2 regions of the Rhodoferax sp. GW822-FHT02D07 genome follow, and region 2 is predicted to be linked to the other one. Evidence: predicted binding sites of a transcription regulator. Region 2 holds the regulator's gene; the other holds the start of a gene.
The links. Region 2 encodes LexA, which represses DNA repair genes until DNA is damaged. Its sites were predicted from a motif close to ACTGTATNNNNATACAGT; they were not measured.
Positions count from the first base shown of each region.

Region 1: AC1RNN_RS12215 (error-prone DNA polymerase) is a predicted target of LexA. The motif match lies at 3,410-3,427, and genes of this name have one in related genera.

Region 1 is NZ_JBXAOD010000004.1:293,424-302,994, forward strand. It holds gene AC1RNN_RS12195 (EamA family transporter) at 44-979, shown strand; gene AC1RNN_RS12200 (SDR family oxidoreductase) at 986-1,747, opposite strand; gene AC1RNN_RS12205 (hypothetical protein) at 1,898-2,788, shown strand; gene AC1RNN_RS12210 (YlcI/YnfO family protein) at 2,799-3,368, opposite strand; gene AC1RNN_RS12215 (error-prone DNA polymerase) at 3,472-6,615, shown strand; gene AC1RNN_RS12220 (hypothetical protein) at 6,631-7,206, opposite strand; gene AC1RNN_RS12225 (Gfo/Idh/MocA family oxidoreductase) at 7,281-8,309, opposite strand; gene iolG (inositol 2-dehydrogenase) at 8,318-9,313, opposite strand; gene AC1RNN_RS12235 (MurR/RpiR family transcriptional regulator) at 9,360-9,571, opposite strand, start outside.
Region 2 is NZ_JBXAOD010000002.1:508,300-517,870, forward strand. It holds gene AC1RNN_RS07020 (superoxide dismutase) at 1-31, opposite strand, end outside; gene xseA (exodeoxyribonuclease VII large subunit) at 75-1,367, opposite strand; gene AC1RNN_RS07030 (MotA/TolQ/ExbB proton channel family protein) at 1,598-2,224, shown strand; gene AC1RNN_RS07035 (ExbD/TolR family protein) at 2,251-2,679, shown strand; gene lpxK (tetraacyldisaccharide 4'-kinase) at 2,683-3,738, shown strand; gene AC1RNN_RS07045 (Trm112 family protein) at 3,719-3,901, shown strand; gene kdsB (3-deoxy-manno-octulosonate cytidylyltransferase) at 3,907-4,683, shown strand; gene adk (adenylate kinase) at 4,793-5,449, shown strand; gene AC1RNN_RS07060 (asparaginase) at 5,495-6,460, opposite strand; gene lexA (transcriptional repressor LexA) at 6,575-7,249, shown strand; gene AC1RNN_RS07070 (hypothetical protein) at 7,269-7,592, shown strand; gene AC1RNN_RS07075 (D-2-hydroxyacid dehydrogenase family protein) at 7,659-8,666, shown strand; gene AC1RNN_RS07080 (type IV pilus assembly protein FimV) at 8,707-9,571, opposite strand, start outside.

The DNA.
Region 1 (9,571 bases), on a different contig from region 2:
CACGCCATGCGGCGCTTGGTGCCGTAAATTTTACGGACAAATCATGAATTCAGCACTCAATATTCAGCAAGGCTGGCGGCTCTCGCCCTTCTGGCGGCTCATGGTGGCGCTGTGGCTGGTCTACATCGTCTGGGGGACGACCTACTTTGCTATCGGCATTGCGGTGCAGAGCTTTCCACCGCTGTGGATGAATGCCACGCGCTTCACGCTGGCCGGTGTGCTGATGTTGGCCTGGGCACTGTGGCGTGGCGAGAAGCTGCCGAGCTGGCGCCAGTGGCGCAACGCCGCCGTGGTGGGCGGGCTCATGGCTTTTGGCGCGATGAACCTGGTGGTGTTCGCGCAGAAGCACGGCATCGGCTCGGGTCTCATGGCCACGGTGGTGACCACCATGCCCATGTGGCTGGCGCTGTGGACGCGGCTGGGTGGTGAGCGCGTGCCGCTGACCAGCTGGGCCGGCCTGGGGCTGGGCGTGCTGGGCGCGCTGCTGCTGGCAATGGAGGGCGACTTCTCGGCCAGCTGGCTGGGTGCGCTGGCAGCCTTTGGCGCACCGCTGTGTTGGAGCGTGGGCTCCTACGCCTCGCGCAAGCTGGACCTGCCGGGCCCGGCCATGGCCTCGGCCACCGAGTGGCTGGCCGGCGGTCTCATGGGTGTGGTGGTGGCTTTTGTGGTGGAGCCGCAAGGCGCGCTGAGCCAGGTGACGCCGCAGGCCTGGCTGGCCTGGTGGTACCTGCTGGTGTTTGGCACGCTGGTGGCGCTCAACGCCTACCTCTGGCTGTTGCAGAACACCACGGCCGCCATGGCAGGCAGCTACTCCTTCGTGAACCCGGCCGTGGCCCTGCTGGTGGGCGTGCTCATCGGCAAGGAACAGCTCACGGGCTGGGTCTTTCTGGCGCTGCCGCTGATTGGTGGCGCATTGGCCATGATCATGTACGGCCCGGCCATCGTTGCCTGGCTGCGCCGAAGGACCAGCCGGGTCTAAAGAGGGTCAGACCGAGGTCATCCCACCGTCTACCGTGTGGGCCAGGCCGGTCACAAAGCCGGCGGCGTCCGAGCTGAGCCACAGCACGGCGGCGGCCACCTCGTCGGCCTCGCCGATGCGGCCAATCGGGTGGATGCCGGCCACCGCCGGACCCACCTTGGGATCGGCCGCCACAGCACGTTCAAACATCACGGTGCGGATCACGCCTGGGCAGACCGCGTTGACGCGGATGCCCTTGCGCCCGTATTCGGCGGCAGCGGATTTGGTGAGGCCGACGACGGCGTGCTTGCTGGCCGCATAGGCTGACATCTTGGGCGCACCGATGAGGCCGGCCACCGATGCCGTGTTGACAATGCTGCCCCCGCCCTGGGCCAGCATTTGCTGGATCTGGTACTTCATGCACAGCCACACGCCCTTCACGTTGACGCCCAGGATGCGGTCAAACGTGGCCTCTTCGCAGTCGGCCAGGCGCATGTGCTCCTCTTCGATGCCGGCGTTGTTGAAGGCGCAGTCCAGCCGTCCGAAATGCGCCACCACTTGCGCCACCATGGTCTGCACCTGCGCGGTGTTCACCACGTCGGCCGCTACAAACAGGGCTTCGGCGCCCAGCGCGCGTACCTGGGCTGCCGTCTCTTCACCGGCCGGCACGTCGCGGTCGGTAATCGCCACCTTGGCGCCTGCGCGCGCAAACGCCAGCGCGCTGGCGCGGCCAATGCCACCACCACCGCCGGTCACCAGCACCACCTTGTTGTCAAAACGCATGTCCATGGTTCGTCCTTCAGCAAACAACCGTTCAAAAAAGCCATCTTAGGAGGCCACGGCTGGCGCTGTCATGCTCTGCGTAACCCATGCGACAGGGGCGCCGGGCTTGGCCTATAGTGGCCGATGACCCATCACAGAGACCCAAGGGAGACCACCATGACGACATTTCGCAGCCGCTTGGTCCTGCCGCTGTGTCTGGCCCTGGGTAGCAGCGCGTACGCGCTGACGCCCGAAGAGCGGCCCTATCTTGGTGGCTACACCAGCGGCTCCGTGGATACGGTGAGCCAGATCATGCTGCTGGATGACCATACCTTCTGCTTCCGTTTCATGGGCGGCGCGCTGGACATGCTGGTGGCCGGCCACTGGAAGGCCTTGCCCGGCAAGGATGCCGGTATTCGCCTGCAGGAAGTGCGCAAGCCGGCGCCGCAGTTTCCGGCCTTTGCCAAGCCCAGGCCGGGCAGTGAGGTGGTCTTCGACTTCCACGGCTACACCCTGGGCGAGGCCCGCTCTCCGGTGTTTGCCGTGTCGGCCACGGCTGCCTGGCCCGTGCAACTGCGTCCCCTGTTTGCGGAGGGGCGGGAGAGCTGGGCCGAGAGCTACCCCTTGCCCGCCATGCCCACTGCCACGGCGCGCTATTTCTACATCGGGCAAGTGGAGGTCGATGCGCGGGGCAGGCCGACTCAGCTGCGGGTGACCCAGTACCAACTGCCTGCGGCTTTGCCGGGCAGCAAGGTGCGCCTGGGCTTCGACACCCAGCAGGCGCGGCCCGCACTGGACATGGTGGCTGTACTCAAAGGGGAGCGCCTGCAGGTGGATGGGCAGCCCTTTGGCAAGCGCGATGCCTTGACGCCGGTGCAAGTGGGTGAGATTCGCACGGCATGCGTGGCCCCGGTATTGAACCCGGGCAAGGGCCGTGCTCCGGAGGATGCGGATGACGGGGAGGATGCACCGCGTGAGCGGATACCGGCGCTGGTGCCGCGTGGCAGCAAGTTGTTGCCGCTCTCCAGTGTGCAGGGGGCGCCCTGGGTGCCTTTGCCTAACCTCTGAGGCGCTTGGCTCAGGCCGCCAGGCCCATCATGTCGGCCAGGTCGTGGCGTTGCAGGGGTTTGGCGAAGGAGCCCAGCACGCGCAGGCCGTCGGAGACGGCTACTTCAGCGGCGATGGAGAGCATGAGGCTGTCGCCGCCGCTGAGCAGGATGATGCCGCCGCGGTAGTGGGCGCGGGCCAGGTGGCCCAGAAAGTCGATGCCGTCGGTGTTGGGCATGACCAGATCGCAGATCAGGTAGTCCGGCGGGGCGGGCATCCTGCTCAGTACATCGGCCCCGGTGCTGCCGTCGCGCGCGGTGTAAACCTCGGCCACGCCCAGGCTCAAGAGCATTTCGCGCAGCACGGTATGGCTGAAATCGTCGTCGTCCACCACCAGCACGCGCAGGGTGCCGCTATAGGCCTCCTGTTGCTGGTTCGCGGCTTCGGCACGTACGGCGGCGGCCTGGCGGCGACGCTCCAGGCTCTCCAGCACTGCGGTCAGCACAAATTCGGAGAGCGACTCCTCCTTGTCGAGCAGGGCCTCAATATCCGCGCGCAGGGCCGCGGTGATGGGGATGGCAGGCAGGGACGACAGTTGCATGCGGCAAGTGTAAGTGAATGTTAATGTTTTACCAGAAATAAGCTGTATATAAATACAGTTATTTGTTATAAATTCATTCCCTGATGCACTGGAACACCCCGCGATGCTTCCAGATTACGCCGAACTGTACTGCCTCTCGTCCTTCAGCTTCCAGCGCGGAGCTTCGCAGCCCGACGAATTGGTGACGCGCGCCCATGCCTTGGGCTACCGGGCGTTGGCCATGACCGACGAATGCTCCGTCGCTGGCGTGGTGCGGGCGCACACCAAAGCCAAGGCGCTGGGTTTGCAGCTGCTGCCGGGCGCCGAGTTTTCGGTGGCGCTGGCCGATGGCAACCACTTCCGGCTGGTGGCGCTGCCGCACAGCCTGTTGGGCTGGGGCAATCTTTGCGAGTTCATCACGCAGGCCCGCATGGCGGCCGGCAAGGGGCAGTACCAGTGCAGCTGGGCTGGCTCGCCTTGGGCCCTGCTGGCGGATTGTGAGGTGCTGCTAAGCTTTTCGGCTGCTATCAAAATGGAAGCTGCTTGCGCAATATCCATGAGGGCTAGATGCCTATTTGGCCGTCATGTCTGGCTGGCAGCCAGTGCAGGGCTGGTGGCGGGGGATGCGCTGCAGCGCCTGCGCGTGCAGCAGCTGGCGGCCTTGAGCGGTCTGCCGGTGCTGGCCACGGGGCAGGTGTGCATGCATGTGCGCTCGCGCAAGCCGCTGCACGATGTGCTGACCGCTGTGCGCCTGGGGCAGCCGGTGTCGGCCTGTGGTTTTGCGCTGCAGGCCAATGCCGAGGGGCACCTGCGTTCGCGGGCCCGATTGGCGGCGCTGTTCCCGGCGGACTGGCTGGCGAATACGCTGACCGTGGCGCAGCGCTGCCGCTTCAGCCTGGACGAGCTGGCCTACCACTACCCGCTCGAAGCCGTGCTTCCGGGCCAGACGGCAGTGCAGACGCTACGCCATTACGTGGAGGAGGGCGCGCGGGAGCGCTGGCCGCAGGGTATGCCCGATAGCATCCGCCGGCGTGTGGAGGATGAACTGGCGCTGATCGAGGAACTGCGCTTCGAGATGTATTTCCTCACGGTGCATGACATCGTGCGTTATGCGCGCAGCGTGCACATCCTTTGTCAGGGGCGCGGCTCGGCGGCCAACTCGGTGGTCTGCTACTGCCTGCACATCACCGAGGCCAACCCGCTGGAGACTTCGCTACTGTTCGAGCGCTTCATCAGCCGCGAGCGCAACGAGCCGCCCGACATCGACGTGGACTTCGAGCACCAGCGCCGTGAAGAGGTGATCCAGTACATCTATAAAAAGTACGGCCGCAGCAGGGCTGCCATTGCCGCCACGGTCATCCACTACCGCCCCCGCAGTGCGCTGCGCGACGTGGGCCATGCGCTGGAGATTCCGGAGGCGCTGATCACCGCCATGGCCAAGGAGCATCCGGGCATGTACAGCCGCGCCGTGCTGGCGGAGCGACTGTCATCTGCTATGGAAAAAGTAGCTGTTGGCGCAGATTTCGCGGGGGCTGGGGTCGAAATTACTTCAGAACGCCGGCTGCAGCTGTGGCTGGCGCTGAGCATGGAGCTGCAAAAGTTTCCTCGCCACCTGAGCCAGCACGTGGGCGGCTTTGTGCTGACGCAGGGCCCGCTCACGCGCCTGGTGCCGGTGGAGAACGCGGCAATGAAAGAGCGCTCCATCATCCAGTGGGACAAGGACGATTTGCAGGATGCGCGCCTGATGAAGGTGGACGTGCTGGCCCTGGGCATGCTCAGCGCCATCCGACGCTGCCTGGAGATGGTGACGCAGCGGCGCGGGCTGGCGACCCCATTTCGCATGCAGGACATTCCGCGCGACGACAAGGCGACCTACGACATGATCTGCGCGGCCGACACGGTGGGTGTGTTCCAGATCGAGAGCCGTGCGCAGATGAGCATGTTGCCGCGGCTCAAACCGCGCAAGTACTACGACCTGGTGGTGGAGGTGGCCATCGTGCGACCGGGGCCGATTCAGGGCGGCATGGTGCACCCCTACTTGAAGGCGCGCAATACGGGTGAGAACAAGTCGCCCTATCCCGCGCTGGAGGAAGCCCTGAGCCGCACGCACGGCATACCGATTTTCCAGGAGCAGGTGATGCAGATTGCCGTGCTCGCCGCCGGTTTCACGCCGGGCGAGGCCGATGCGCTGCGCCGCTCCATGGCGGCCTGGAAGCGCAACGGCAATGTGAGTCAGTACCACGACCGGCTGGTGGGGGGCATGGTGGAGCGCGGCTACCCGCTGGACTTTGCCGAGGCCATCTTCAAGCAGATGGAGGGCTTTGGCGAATACGGTTTTCCCGAGAGCCATGCAGCCAGTTTTGCCATCCTGGTCTATATCAGCAGCTACCTCAAGTGGCACGAGCCGGCCTGCTTTCTGGCGGCCCTGCTCAACAGCCAGCCGCTGGGTTTTTACGGCCCGGCGCAACTGGTGCAGGACGCGCAGCGCCATGGGGTGGAGGTGCGCGCAGTGGATGTGCTGCGCAGCGACTGGGACTGCACGCTGGAGGGCGACGCGGTACGCCTGGGCCTGCGCCTGGTCAGCGGCCTGACGCGCGTCGTGGCCGATCGCATCACCACGCAGCGCCAGGCGGTGTCCTTCACCAGCACCCAAGACCTGGCCCTGCGCTGCCGCCTCGACACGGCCGACCTGCGGGCCCTGGCCAGCGCCGACGCGCTGGCGCCACTGAGCGGCCACCGCCGCCAGCAGGTGTGGGACGCCTCGGCGCTGCTGCCGGCGCCCGCGCTGCTGCAGGGCGTGCCGATTGAGGAGGCCGAGCTGCAACTGCTGCCGGCCGGGGAGGGTGAGGAGGTGACCTTTGATTACGCCGCCGTGGGACTCACTTTGCGCTCGCACCCCTTACTGCTATTGCGCGAGCAGCTATCAAAACAGAAGCTGCTGACGGCGGCGCAGATGCGCAACTACCCCACGGGCCGGCTGGTACGGGCTTGCGGCATCGTCACCGCGCGCCAGCAACCGCAGACGGCCAAGGGCGTGGTGTTTGTGACGCTGGAGGATGAAACCGGCAGCGTGAATGTGATTGTCTGGCGCAACGCCAAGGAGCAGTTCCGCGACGTGGTCTACCGCGCCCGCCTCATGGCGGTCTACGGCATCTGGCAGCGCGATGACGAGAGTGGCGGCGAGGTACGCCATGTGGTGGCCAAGCGCCTGGTAGACCTGACCCACTTGCTGGGCGACCTGGCCACGACCAGCCGGGATTTCCACTGAGGCGTGGCCAATGCGCTAGAACTTGAAGCGCAGACCAAAACTCAGGAAGTCTTCGCCATTGGCACCATGACTGTTAATCAGGTCGTAGATGGCGCAGCGGTGGTGCAGGCGGACAAAGAATTCGGTGTCCGGCGTCTGCGGGCGGGAGAAGGCAGCTTCAACGAACAGGAAGTTCAGTGTGCGCGAGCCCTCGCCGTTGGCGCCACGCTCCATGGGTCCGACTTCGCTGGTGTAGGAAACACCCAGCGGCGCCAGCCGAATATCGATGCGCAACACATCACGCCAGGGAAAACCGCTCCAGCGGATAGCGGGCGCCACCGCGATCTCGGTCAGGCTGGCCATGCCCCACTGCTGGCCGATCATGCCATCCAGTTCCAGCGCCAGTGGCCAGTCCTGGGACTTCCACAGCGTGGTGCTGCCCGTGAGGGCCAGCATGTAGTGCTCGGAATAGTTGGCAGTGCCCGCCAGGGCGCCTGCAGGCTCGGCGTCGTGGTATTTGCCGACGTAGAGGCCCCAGCTGGAGTCGCGCGCCTGCGCATGGGCTTGCCAAGGCAGCGCCAGACCCAGGGCGAGAAGCAGGCAGCGGAGCATGCCCGCATTCTCCCGCCGCACTTGGCGCACACCAAACGGTGCGCGCCAAGTCCCCGGATTCGCTGGGGAGATGCTCAGCCCTGGGCGACGGTGACCGGCAGCCCGGTCTTGAGCGACTCGGTGACTGCCAGTCCGATGCGCGTGGCTTCCAGCGCGTCAGACAGGGTGAGCGTGAGGGCGCGCTCGCCCCGGCAGGCTGCGACGAACTCGGCCATCTCGGCAGCGAAGGCGGCCTCGAAGCGTTCGTAGAAGTCCTTGAGCACGGCATGGCGCACGCCCTGGGTGTCACTGCGCACCACACGGTCGCGCGCGGCGTGTTCTCCCACCAGCAGCTTGCCGGCGGTGCCGATGATTTCGGTGCTGGTCTCATGCCCATGGGCCATGGTGCGCGAGGCGTAGAAGACTGCTTTGGCACCGCCCTCAAAGTCCACGATGGCCAGGCCGTTGTCCACATCGCCAAACTCGCTCAGGCCGGGGTGCAGGGCCACGGTGCCGGTTGCGTAAGCGCGCAGAGCCTTGGGGCGGCCCAGCATCCAGCGCGCCAGGTCGATGTCGTGCACGCTGCAGTCCATGAAGATGCCGCCCGAGGTGGGAGCAAAGCGCACGAAGAAGCCGTCGGGGTCGTTCTGGTCGCAGGTCTGCGATCGCACGATGAAGGGGCGGCCGATCTCACCCGCCTCAATGCTGGCCTGGGCCGCACGGTAGCTGGGGTCAAAGCGGCGCACAAAGCCCACCATGGCCACCAGCTCCGGGTGCTTGGCGGCCTCTGCCACTACGCGTTCGCAATCGGGCACGTTCAGCGCCAGGGGCTTTTCCACGAACACATGCTTGCCGGCCTGCAGCGCGGCAATGGTCTGGTCGGCGTGCAGGGAGGTGGGAGTCACCAGCACCACGGCGTCCACGTCGGGGCTGGCCAGCAGGTCTTCGTAGCGGGAGTAGACCTGTGCAATGCCGAGTTGTTCGGTGGCATACGCACGCTCGGATTCTACCGGGCTGCAGGCGGCGGTCAGCACGCAGTTGCGCGTGCTGAAGGCCAGGGCTTGCGCGTGGCGCTGGCCCAGGCGGCCCAAGCCCACGATGCCAATGCGCAAAGGAGATGTCATGCTGCGCCTCAGAAGGTGATGATGCGGTTGCTGGCTGCGCTCTCGGCGGCCGCGTCGGCCAAGATTTGGGCGTCCACGCCGTCCTGCACCGTGGTGCGGAACGTGCCACCGTTTTGCAGCTGCGTGAAGAAGTGTTCAATCTCCAGGCGGTAGGCTGCGGCGTAGCGCTGCAGGAAAAAGGCTTCGGGGTTGTCTTGCGAGGTGCCCTGGGCCGTAGCCTGGGTCACTTCGCTGGGTTTGTGGTTGCCACATTGCAGCATGCCTTTGGATCCAATGACTTCAAAGCGCTGGTCATAGCCATAGGCGGCGCGGCGCGTGGTGTTGATCTGGCACAGGCGGCCCTTGACGGTTTTGATGGTGACGGCGGTACAGTCAAAGTCGCCGGCTTTGCCGATGGCGGGGTCGGTCAGGCAGGAGCCGGTGGCGCTTAGCCAGGCGGCGCGGTCGCCATCGCCACACAAGATCCAGCGGAACACGTCAAAGTCGTGGATCAGCATGTCGCGGAAGATGCCACCGGATTGCTGGATGTATTCCACGGGGGGGGCACCCGGGTCGCGGCTGGTGATGACCAGCATCTCGGGGTTGCCGATGTCGCCCCGGTCCAGGCGCGTCTTGGCCTCGTTGAAGGTGGGGTCGAAGCGGCGCTGAAAGCCGATCATGCAGGCCACGCCGGCCTGGGCCACCACGGCCGCGCAGGCGCGGGCACGCTCGGCCGACAGGTCCACGGGCTTTTCGCAAAAGATGTGTTTGCCCGCTTGTGCGGCGCGGGTGATCAGGTCGCTGTGCGTCGTGGTGGGGCTGCCGATGACGACGGCGTCAATCGACGTGTCAGCAAAGATGGCCTCCACGCTGTCAACGCGCGCGCCGTGTTCTTGGGCGAGCGAGGCCGCGTTGGCGGCCATCGGGTCACTCACCGCTGTGAGTTCAATGCCGGGCATGGCGGCGAGGTTGGCGGCGTGGATGCGACCGATACGGCCGGCACCAAAGAGGGCAACTTTTTTCATGGGATGGTCAAAGTGAGGGTGGGGAAAAAGACGGAAGGTCCGCGCCTCACGAGGCACGCGGGCGGGTGGGTTGGTATTGCAGCTCCAGCCGGTAGGCCAGCGCCATGAAGAGGCTCTGCACCACGGCCATGGTGTTGGTCAGGGCGCGGAAGCCGAAGACACTGGTTTCATTGACCAGGATCGAGGTCTGTGCAAACCGGGCCATCGGGCTCAGGCTGCTGTCGGTAATGCAGATGATGCGGGCGCCGCGTGCGTGGG
Region 2 (9,571 bases):
CGTACGGCAGGGCGGGCAAGGTATGTTCCATGGAGTCCTCTGGGTTGGTTAGCAAGAAAAGGCGATTGTAGAAACTAATTGGCGGGCGTCTGGTCTACAAGGACATCAACCGCACCGTCAGCAAGGGTTGCACGCAAGCGCTGGCCCTGCTGCAGATACGCAGCCTGCGTGACGGCCTGTCCGGACGCATCGGTCAGCCAGGCATAGCCCCGGCGCAAAACCAGGCGGGGATCGAGCAGCTCCAGCCGCAAACCGGCCTGGTCCACGCGCGTCTGCTGGGCCTGCAACGCGCGCTGCAGGCTGGGCCGCAGGCGCTCCTGCTGGCGCTGTACAGCGGCCTGCTTCCATTGCACGCCGCTGAGCACGGCGTGCTGCATGCGATGCTGCAAACCGGTCAGACCCGCCATGCGCTGCGCCACCAGGGATGAGGGCCGGCCCAGACGCGCGCTCACACTGTCGAGGCGCTGCGACTGCCGGTCCAGCACGCGACCCAGCATCGTTTGCAAGCGCTCCTGCTGGCTCTCCACCAGATCCAGCAACTGCTCGGTCGCCGGGCTCACCATCTCGGCTGCCGCCGTCGGGGTAGGGGCACGCACATCGGCCACAAAATCTGCAATCGTGAAATCCGTCTCGTGCCCCACCCCGCTGAGCACAGGCACCGGGCTGGCGACGATGGTGCGCGCCAAGTGCTCGTCATTGAAGGCCCAGAGGTCCTCCATGGAGCCCCCACCACGCACCAGCAGGATGGCATCCAGGCCCTGGGCATGGTGGTAGTCATAGAGGGAATCGAGCGCCTGCACCAGTTGGGCTGCAGCGCCCTCCCCCTGCACCAATGATGGCGCCAGCACCACCTCCAGGTGCGGCGCTCGCCGGCGCAACGCTGTCACCACATCGTGCAGGGCCGCGGCGCCCAGCGAGGTGACCAGGCCGATGCGGCGCGGCACGGCGGGCAAGGGGCGCTTGCGCGCAGCATCGAACAAGCCCTCGGCTTCGAGCTGAGCCTTGAGCCGCATGAACTGCTCGAACAGATTGCCCTGGCCCTGGCGCGTCATGCTCTCCACGATGAGCTGCAGGTCGCCACGCGGGCCGTAGATATCCAGACGCCCGGTCAACTCGACCAGCTCGCCCTCACGAGGTGCGAAGTCCAGTAGCGACGCCGCGCGCTTGAACATGGCGCAGCGCAGCTGGGCCTGGGCGTCCTTGAGTGTGAAGTAGCAATGGCCGCTGCTGGCCCGCGTGAAGCTGGCCAACTCGCCGCTCACGCGTACCGGGTTGAAGCGCGCGTCCAGCGTATCGGCCAGCGCGCGGCATAGGGCCGAAACGGGCCATACCCGCCGCGCGGGCAACTCGCTGTCAAACGCTGGCACGCGCCATGCTCCGGTCGGCGCCAGCGCACCAAGCGGCGTAGCAAGTCATTGAATGGATTGGGTTTTTCACTGCTGTATTTGTCATCAAACTGTTGGCACCCGCATGCTGTCGTGCTGGCAGCATGCCGGGGCGGCACTTGCCCACACAGTTATCCACAATTTCTGTGCAGAGTGGGCTTGGCGGGGTACGCCATAATCGGCCAGCTTTTTATCTGCGTGGGGTATCACTCTTGTTTTCCATCATACAAGCCGCGGGCTGGCCCATCTGGCCATTGATTGCCTGCTCCATCCTGGCATTGGCCATCGTGATCGAACGTTTCATCAGCCTCAAGGCCAGCAAGGTGGCGCCTCCCCGTCTGCTTGAAGAAGTGCTCAGCGTCACCCGCACCAGCGTGCCTGCGCCCGACGTGGTGAGCCAGCTGGAAAAGAACTCCGCCCTGGGCGAGGTGCTTGCCAGCGGCCTGCGTGCCGTCAATGCCGACCCGCAGATCTCCGAAGACGATGTGCGCGCCACCATGGAGGGCGCGGGCCGCCGCGTCAGCCAGCGGCTGGAGCAATACCTCAGCGCCCTGGGCACCATCGCCTCAGCCGCACCGCTGATGGGCCTGTTTGGCACCGTGGTGGGCATGATTGAAATCTTCGGCTCCCAGGCCCCGGGCGGCAGCACCGGCGGCAACCCGGCCCAGCTGGCGCACGGCATCTCGATTGCGCTCTACAACACCGCCTTCGGCCTGATCGTGGCAATTCCCTCGCTGATCTTCTGGCGCTACTTCCGTGCCCGTGTCGATGGCTACCTGCTCACGCTGGAACTGGCCGCCGAGCACCTGAGCCGCCACCTCAAGGCGATGCGCAAGTAAGCCGAGCACGCAGGAGCCGCCACACCATGAACTTCCGCCCCCGCCGCCACGAAGAGCCCGAGATCAACCTCATCCCCTTCATCGACGTGCTGCTGGTCGTGCTCATCTTCCTGATGCTGTCGACCACCTACAGCAAGTTCACCGAACTGCAGCTCAAATTGCCCGTGGCGGATACCGACGCCCAGCGCGACTACCCCAAGGAACTGATCGTCGCGGTCAGCGCCGATGGCGCCTACAGCATCAACCACACCCCCGTGGCGGGCCGCAACCTCGACAACCTGGCCGTGGCGCTGACCGAGAACGCCAAGGCCGGCAAGGACACCGTGGTCATCATCAGCGCCGACGCGAGTGCCAAGCACCAGGCCGTCGTCACCGTCATGGAAGCCGCGCGCCGCGCCGGCCTCAACCAGATCACCTTCGCCACCCAATCCTCCGCCCAGGCGGGCGGCAAATAAGCCATGGTCGCAGGCCTGCAACAGGCCTTGCTGCGGGCCTGGACAGGCCGCGGCGTACTGGCTTGGGCTCTCACTCCCCTCGCCCTGATTTACGCAACCCTGCTCGCATTGCGCCGCCTGGCCTACCGCCGCCAGTGGCTACGCAGCGAGCGCGTGGGCGTGCCCGTGCTGGTGGTGGGCAATGTGGTGGCTGGAGGCGCCGGCAAGACGCCTACCGTGCTGGGCGTGGTGGCGCATCTGCAGGCCCGAGGCTGGCAGGTCGGCATTGTGTCGCGCGGCTACGGACGCAAGGGGCACGGCTGCCAGGCCGTGGAATCACACTCCAGCCCTGCCGAGGTGGGTGATGAACCCCTGCTGTTGCAGCGCAAGACCGGGGTGCCCGTCTTTGTCGGACGCAAACGTGCCGAAGCGGCGCGCGCCCTGCTGGCCGCCCACCCGCAAACCCAGCTGATCGTCTGCGATGATGGCCTGCAGCACTACGCGCTGTACCGTGATGTAGAGATTTGTGTGCTGGACGGCCGCGGCACCGGCAACGGCTGGCTGCTCCCCGCCGGCCCGCTGCGCGAGCCCTGGCCTTTGCAGCCCTTGGTACAGGCAGGCCAGCGCGGCAACACCTTGCTGCTGCAAACCGGCGCCAGCGCGCTGCCCGGCTACTTGGCCGAGCGCCGTTTGGCCACGTACAGCGTGGGCATCGACGGTGATGCGCAACCACTCAGCGCCCTGACAGCACCCGGTGCACCGCCGGTAATGGCGGTGGCAGGCATTGCCCAACCCGAAACCTTTTTCAGCATGCTGCGGGCCAGCGGCCTCGTTTTGCAGAAAACCCTGGCGCTGCCGGATCACTATGATTTTGATAGCTGGTCGCGCACTATCGACGGGGGCTACACCGTTATTTGCACCGAAAAAGATGCGATCAAGCTCTGGCAGCATGTCCCCACGGCACGCGCCGTGCCCCTGCTGCAGACAGCGCCCCCCGCGTTCTACGCCGCGCTGGACCGCGCCCTCCAAGCCCACCGACCTGCCCCGGTATCATCCTCCCATGGACACCCGACTTCTTGAACTGCTGGTCTGCCCCGTGACCAAGGGCCCCCTGGAATACAACCGCGACGCGCAGGAGCTCATCTCGCGCAGCGCCCGCCTGGCCTACCCGGTGCGCGACGGCATCCCCATCCTGCTTGAAAACGAAGCGCGCGAACTGAGCGACGCCGAACTGGGCCAGTGAGCACCATGGGTTTCACCGTCCTCATCCCTGCCCGCTTGGCCTCGACCCGTCTCCCCAACAAGCCCTTGGCCGACTTGGGCGGCATCCCCATGGTGGTGCGTGTGGCCCAGCGTGTGCGAGAAGGCGTGCCGCAAGCCAGCCAGGTGGTTGTCGCAGCAGACAGCGAATCGATTCTGGAAGCCTGCGCTGCCCATGGCGTGCAAGCCATCCTCACGCGACAAGACCACCCTTCCGGCAGTGACCGCCTGGCCGAGGCCTGCGACATCCTCGGCCTGACCGACGACGAGATCGTCGTCAACGTCCAGGGCGACGAACCGCTGATGGACCCCGATCTGGTGCAGGCCGTGGCAAGCATTCTGCAGGCCACCCCCGAGGCCAGCATGGGTACCGCCGCCCACCACATTACCGAGCTGGCAGACTTTGCCAGCCCCAATGTGGTCAAGGTCGTACACGACGCCAACCACCTGGCCCTGTACTTCAGCCGTGCGCCCATCAGCTGGTGGCGCGATGGTTTCGCCAATGGCATCAGCAGCCTGCCCTCCCCGGCACCGCTGCGCCACATCGGCATCTACTCGTACCGTGTCGGCTTTCTGCGCGAATTTCCACGCCTGCCGCAGGCCCCCATCGAAGTGCTGGAGGCGCTGGAACAGCTGCGCGCGCTTTGGCATGGTCACCGCATCGCAGTGCATGTGAGCGAGCATGCCCCCGGCCCCGGCGTGGACACGCCCGAAGACCTGGCACGGGTGCGTGCCATCCTCGCGGGAATGGCCCCCAAGCTGTAAGTTAAGCGCGGGGCAGCCCGTGCTATTCTCCAAGGCTGTACGCGCAAGAAAAAATGCACCAGCAAGGTGCCACGAACGCGCCAAGGTTTTGTTTTATCCGAGGTTATCCATGAGACTGATTCTGTTGGGCGCACCTGGCGCTGGCAAAGGCACGCAAGCCACCTTCATCTGTCAAAAGTACGGAATCCCACAGATTTCGACCGGCGACATGCTGCGCGCTGCCGTGAAGGCCGGCACACCGCTGGGCCTGCAGGCCGACGCAGTCATGAAGTCCGGCGGTCTCGTCAGCGACGACCTCATCATCAATCTCGTCAAGGAACGTATCAATCAGCCCGACTGCGCCAAGGGTTTCCTGTTTGACGGCTTCCCCCGCACCATCCCCCAGGCCGATGCCATGAAGGCGGCCGGTGTGGCACTGGACTATGTGGTCGAAATCGACGTGCCCTTTGACGCCATCATCGAACGCATGAGCGGCCGCCGCTCACACCCCGCGTCAGGCCGTACCTACCACGTCAAGTTCAACCCGCCCAAGGTCGAAGGCAAGGACGACGTGACCGGCGAGCCCCTGATCCAGCGCGATGACGACAAGGAAGAAACTGTGAAGAAGCGCCTGGACGTGTACAGCGCCCAGACCCGCCCCCTGGTCGAGTACTACTCCCAATGGGCCGCCAAGGACCCCGCCAGCGCCCCCAAGTACCGCGCTATCAGCGGCATGGGCGATGTCAACGCCATCACGGCGCGCGTGTTCGAGGCCCTGGCCAAGTAAGCGCCCAGATTGCCCCATGAAAAAAGCCCGCTGACGCGGCTTTTTTTACGCCAGCAGGGAAAGCATGAGCGCAATGCGCGCCTTCACAGGCGGCAGACCCACGGCAGCCAGCGCCGCCGGCGCCGGCCCCGGCACCAGCTGACCGCGCGCGCAGCGGCTGGTACGCAACACGCGAATGCCCTGCGCCTGCGCCTCCAGCAGAGCCGCCTCCAGCTCGGTGTGCAAGGTGCCATTGCCGGTCCCTGCCACCACCAGACCGCGCAGTGGCGACTCGGGCACAGGTGTGCACAGGCCGCGCACCGCATGGGCACTCGCTCCTGCGTAGTTCATGAGTACTTCCACACGCGGCCAGTGTTCGGTATTGAGCTGGGCCAGGGCAGGTAGCGCCAGGCCCGTGGGCTGGGGCTTCCAGGTGGCAAACCAGCGCACCCGCCCTTCTTCGACCACGCCCATGGGGCCAACGTCGCCGGAATCAAAGGCATCGACCCGGTAGGTATGGACCTTCTGCACATGGCGCGCAGCATGGACGGACCCGGCGCATACCACCCACACCCCTGCCGTCCCGCTACAAGCCACAGCCACGGCATCGAGCAGGTTCTGCGGGCCATCCGGCACCAGCGCCGAGGCCGGCCGCATCGCGCAGGTCAGCACCAGCGGCTTGCCGTGCAACTGCGCCGGCGCCAGCATCTGCTCCAGAAAAAACGCCGTTTCCTCCAGCGTGTCCGTTCCGTGGGTCACCACCACAGCATCCACCGACGCATCGGCCAGATGCTGGGCGCAACGCTGCGCCAGGCTGCGCCAGACTGCAAACGACATGTCCTTGCTGTCGATCTGCGCCAGTTGCTCGGTCTGCAGGCTGCGCTCTGCCAGCTGCGCATCCAGCCCGGGAATCGCCTGCAGCAGATCGGCCACAGCCACCTGCCCCGCTGTATAGCCCACGTTGTCTCCGGCCTGGCGCGACTGGCCGGCAATCGTGCCACCGGTTCCCAACACCACTATTTTTTTAAGCATGCCAACACATCTTTCTTGCAAATTCTTCAAAACTGTTTAAAAATACAGTTACTGGATGAGAAAACAGTGTGTACAGACACACAGCCAGCACCGACCCACACAGAAGGAGTCAGTATGCTCGAAAGTCCCAAGCTCACCGCCCGCCAACAACAGATTCTGGACCTGATCCAAGGCGCTATCGCACGCACCGGCGCCCCGCCCACGCGCGCCGAAATCGCCAGTGAACTGGGCTTCAAGTCGGCCAACGCCGCCGAAGAGCATCTGCAGGCCCTGGCCCGCAAGGGCGTCATCGAGCTGGTCAGCGGCACCTCCCGCGGCATCCGCCTCAAGGGCGATGTACTGCGCTCCATGCAAGAGTCGCGCATGAAGCAGTTTGCCCTGCCCATTCCCGGCCTGGCCCAGCTCGCGCTCCCTCTCATTGGCCGTGTGGCCGCTGGCTCCCCCATCCTGGCCCAAGAGCATGTGGACCAGACCTATTACGTGGAAAACAGCCTGTTCCAGCGCCAGCCCGACTACCTGCTCAAGGTGCGCGGCATGTCCATGCGCGACGCCGGCATCATGGACGGCGACCTGTTGGCCGTGCAAGCCACAAAGGACGCCAAGAACGGCCAGATCGTCGTGGCCCGCCTTGGGGAGGAAGTCACCGTCAAGCGCTTCCGCCGCAACAAGCACCTCATCGAACTGCACCCCGAGAACCCGGACTACCAGACCATCGTGGTCGAGCCCGGCGAGCCTTTCGAAATTGAAGGCCTCGCCGTAGGGCTGATTCGTAACACCATGTTGATGTAAACCCACCAGGACGAAGACCATGCACACCGCCGCCATCAAACCGGACTTCTGGACACCCCTGCGCCAATGGGTGCACGCCCTCTGGCCGGAAGCCCGCAAGTCACCCGCCCTGCACCCCGGTGCTACGCCCAACAACAGCTGCCGCGCTCCTCAATTGATAGCTTCTCGCGCACTATCCACGGGGGCCAGCACCGAAAAATGCATGAACAACAAGCCGCTGCGCGTCGTGCGGGTGGTAGAAAGTGGCCAAGCACGCACCGCCGTGGGGCGCATGGTCATCTCCGGCCGCATGGCCGACGTCTGCGCCGAACTGGACCGCCTGGCCGCCTGCGAAGCTGCGTAACAACAGCGGGGCAAATTTGCCCTTTTGGCGGCAGCGTGCGCCACATCCCAAGGCACAATGGCATGCATGAATATCGTGATTCTGGATGACTATCAGGACGCCGTTCGCAAGCTGCAATGCTCAGCCAAGCTGGATGCCTTCCCTGCCAAGGTGTACACCAACACAGTCAAAGGCCTGGGCCAGTTGTCCATCCGGCTCAAGGATGCCGACATCATCGTCCTGATCCGCGAGCGCACCCAGATCACCCGCTCCCTCATCGACAAACTCCCCCGCCTCAAGCTGATCGCCCAAACCGGCCGGGCCGGTTCTCACATCGATGTGCAAGCCTGCACGGAACGCGGTATCGCTGTGGCAGAAGGCGTGGGCTCCCCCATCGCCCCCGCCGAATTGACCTGGGCCCTGATCATGGCTGCCATGCGCCGCCTGCCCCAGTACATTGGCAACCTCAAACACGGCGCCTGGCAACAATCGGGGCTCAAGGCGGGCTCCATGCCCTCCAACTTCGGACTCGGCAGCGTGCTGCGCGACAAGACCCTGGGTGTCTGGGGCTACGGACGCATTGGCCAGCTGGTGGCGGGCTACGGGCGCGCCTTTGGCATGCAGGTAGTCATCTGGGGTAGTGAAGCTTCGCGCCAGCGTGCCCAACAGGATGGATTCCTGGCCGCCGACAGCCGTGAAGATTTCTTCTCCCGCAGCGACGTACTGACCCTGCATCTGCGCCTCAATGAAAGCACCCGTGGCATCGTCACTGCGGCCGACCTGGCCTGCATGAAGAGCACGGCACTGCTGGTAAATACATCCCGGGCGGAGCTTTTGGAGACTGACGCCCTGATTGGTGCCCTCAACCGGGGCCGCCCGGGCATGGCCGCGGTGGACGTGTTTGAAACCGAACCCATCCTGCAAGGCCACGCCCTGCTGCGACTGGAGAACTGCATATGCACCCCCCATATCGGCTATGTGGAGCAGGACAGCTACGAGATGTACTTCGGCGCTGCCTTTGACAATGTGGTGAATTTCATCAAGGGCACGCCCTCCAACATCATCAACCCCGGCGCCCTGCAGGTTCGCCGCTGAGCGCAACAAGCCGCGCATTGCGGCGCCGCGCCTCGGGGACTTAACGGCGTGGCGGTGTCAGCGGCGGCGTGAGTGACAGGCCGGACGCATCAAAGTCGATAAGGTTGTCCTGCGGCTGCGCGGGCGCAGGGGCAGAGTCCGACAAATCCAGATCAATGTCCATGGCCGGTGGCAAATCCACCGTAGGCAGTGCAGCTTCCACAGGCGCGGGGCCGGTTTCAGCCGCAGCTGGCACCAATGGCTCTGCTGGCTTGGCTGCGCTGAACGGTGCCACGGCACTGCTGACCTCGCCCGATAGGCGCGTCACCAGCGCATGCAGCAGCAACAGGTCCCGGAAAGCCTCCAGATCGAAACGCACATCTGCAGCGGCATCCCGCTCGCGCACCAAACACTTCTCGATGAAATCCAGCGCCGCCTTGCTGGGCCAGACAGATGCGATGTGCGAGCACAGCTCGGGATATGCCTCCAACCCCTGACCGGACTCATTGAACTGCGCATAGGGAGGCACCTGCCCGGTAAACAGCGCGTTGAACTCATCACGGTAACGGTCAAACGCATCCTTGCGGCTCAGCGTGTGCAGCGCCTTGAGCAGGTCCAGGTAGACCAGCGGATTGGATTCCTCGTGGTCCGCAATGTTGTGCTCCAGCAGAGAGATGGCCTCGTCGTACTGACCCAAGGTCATGAAGAATTCGGCCTGCTGGCGCACGTCCAGCACTTCCTGCGTATTGATGGAGCGCAGCGAACCGGACATGCTGGGCGAAAAATCGCGCAGCCCCATCATGCGGGAAGACGGCCGATCCAGTGAAGGGGCAGGCGCAGCAGGCACCACGGGGGATGGCGGGTCCAGGTCATCCAGATGCAGGTCAATGTCCACATCCGCCAGTGGTGCCGATACGGGGACCACC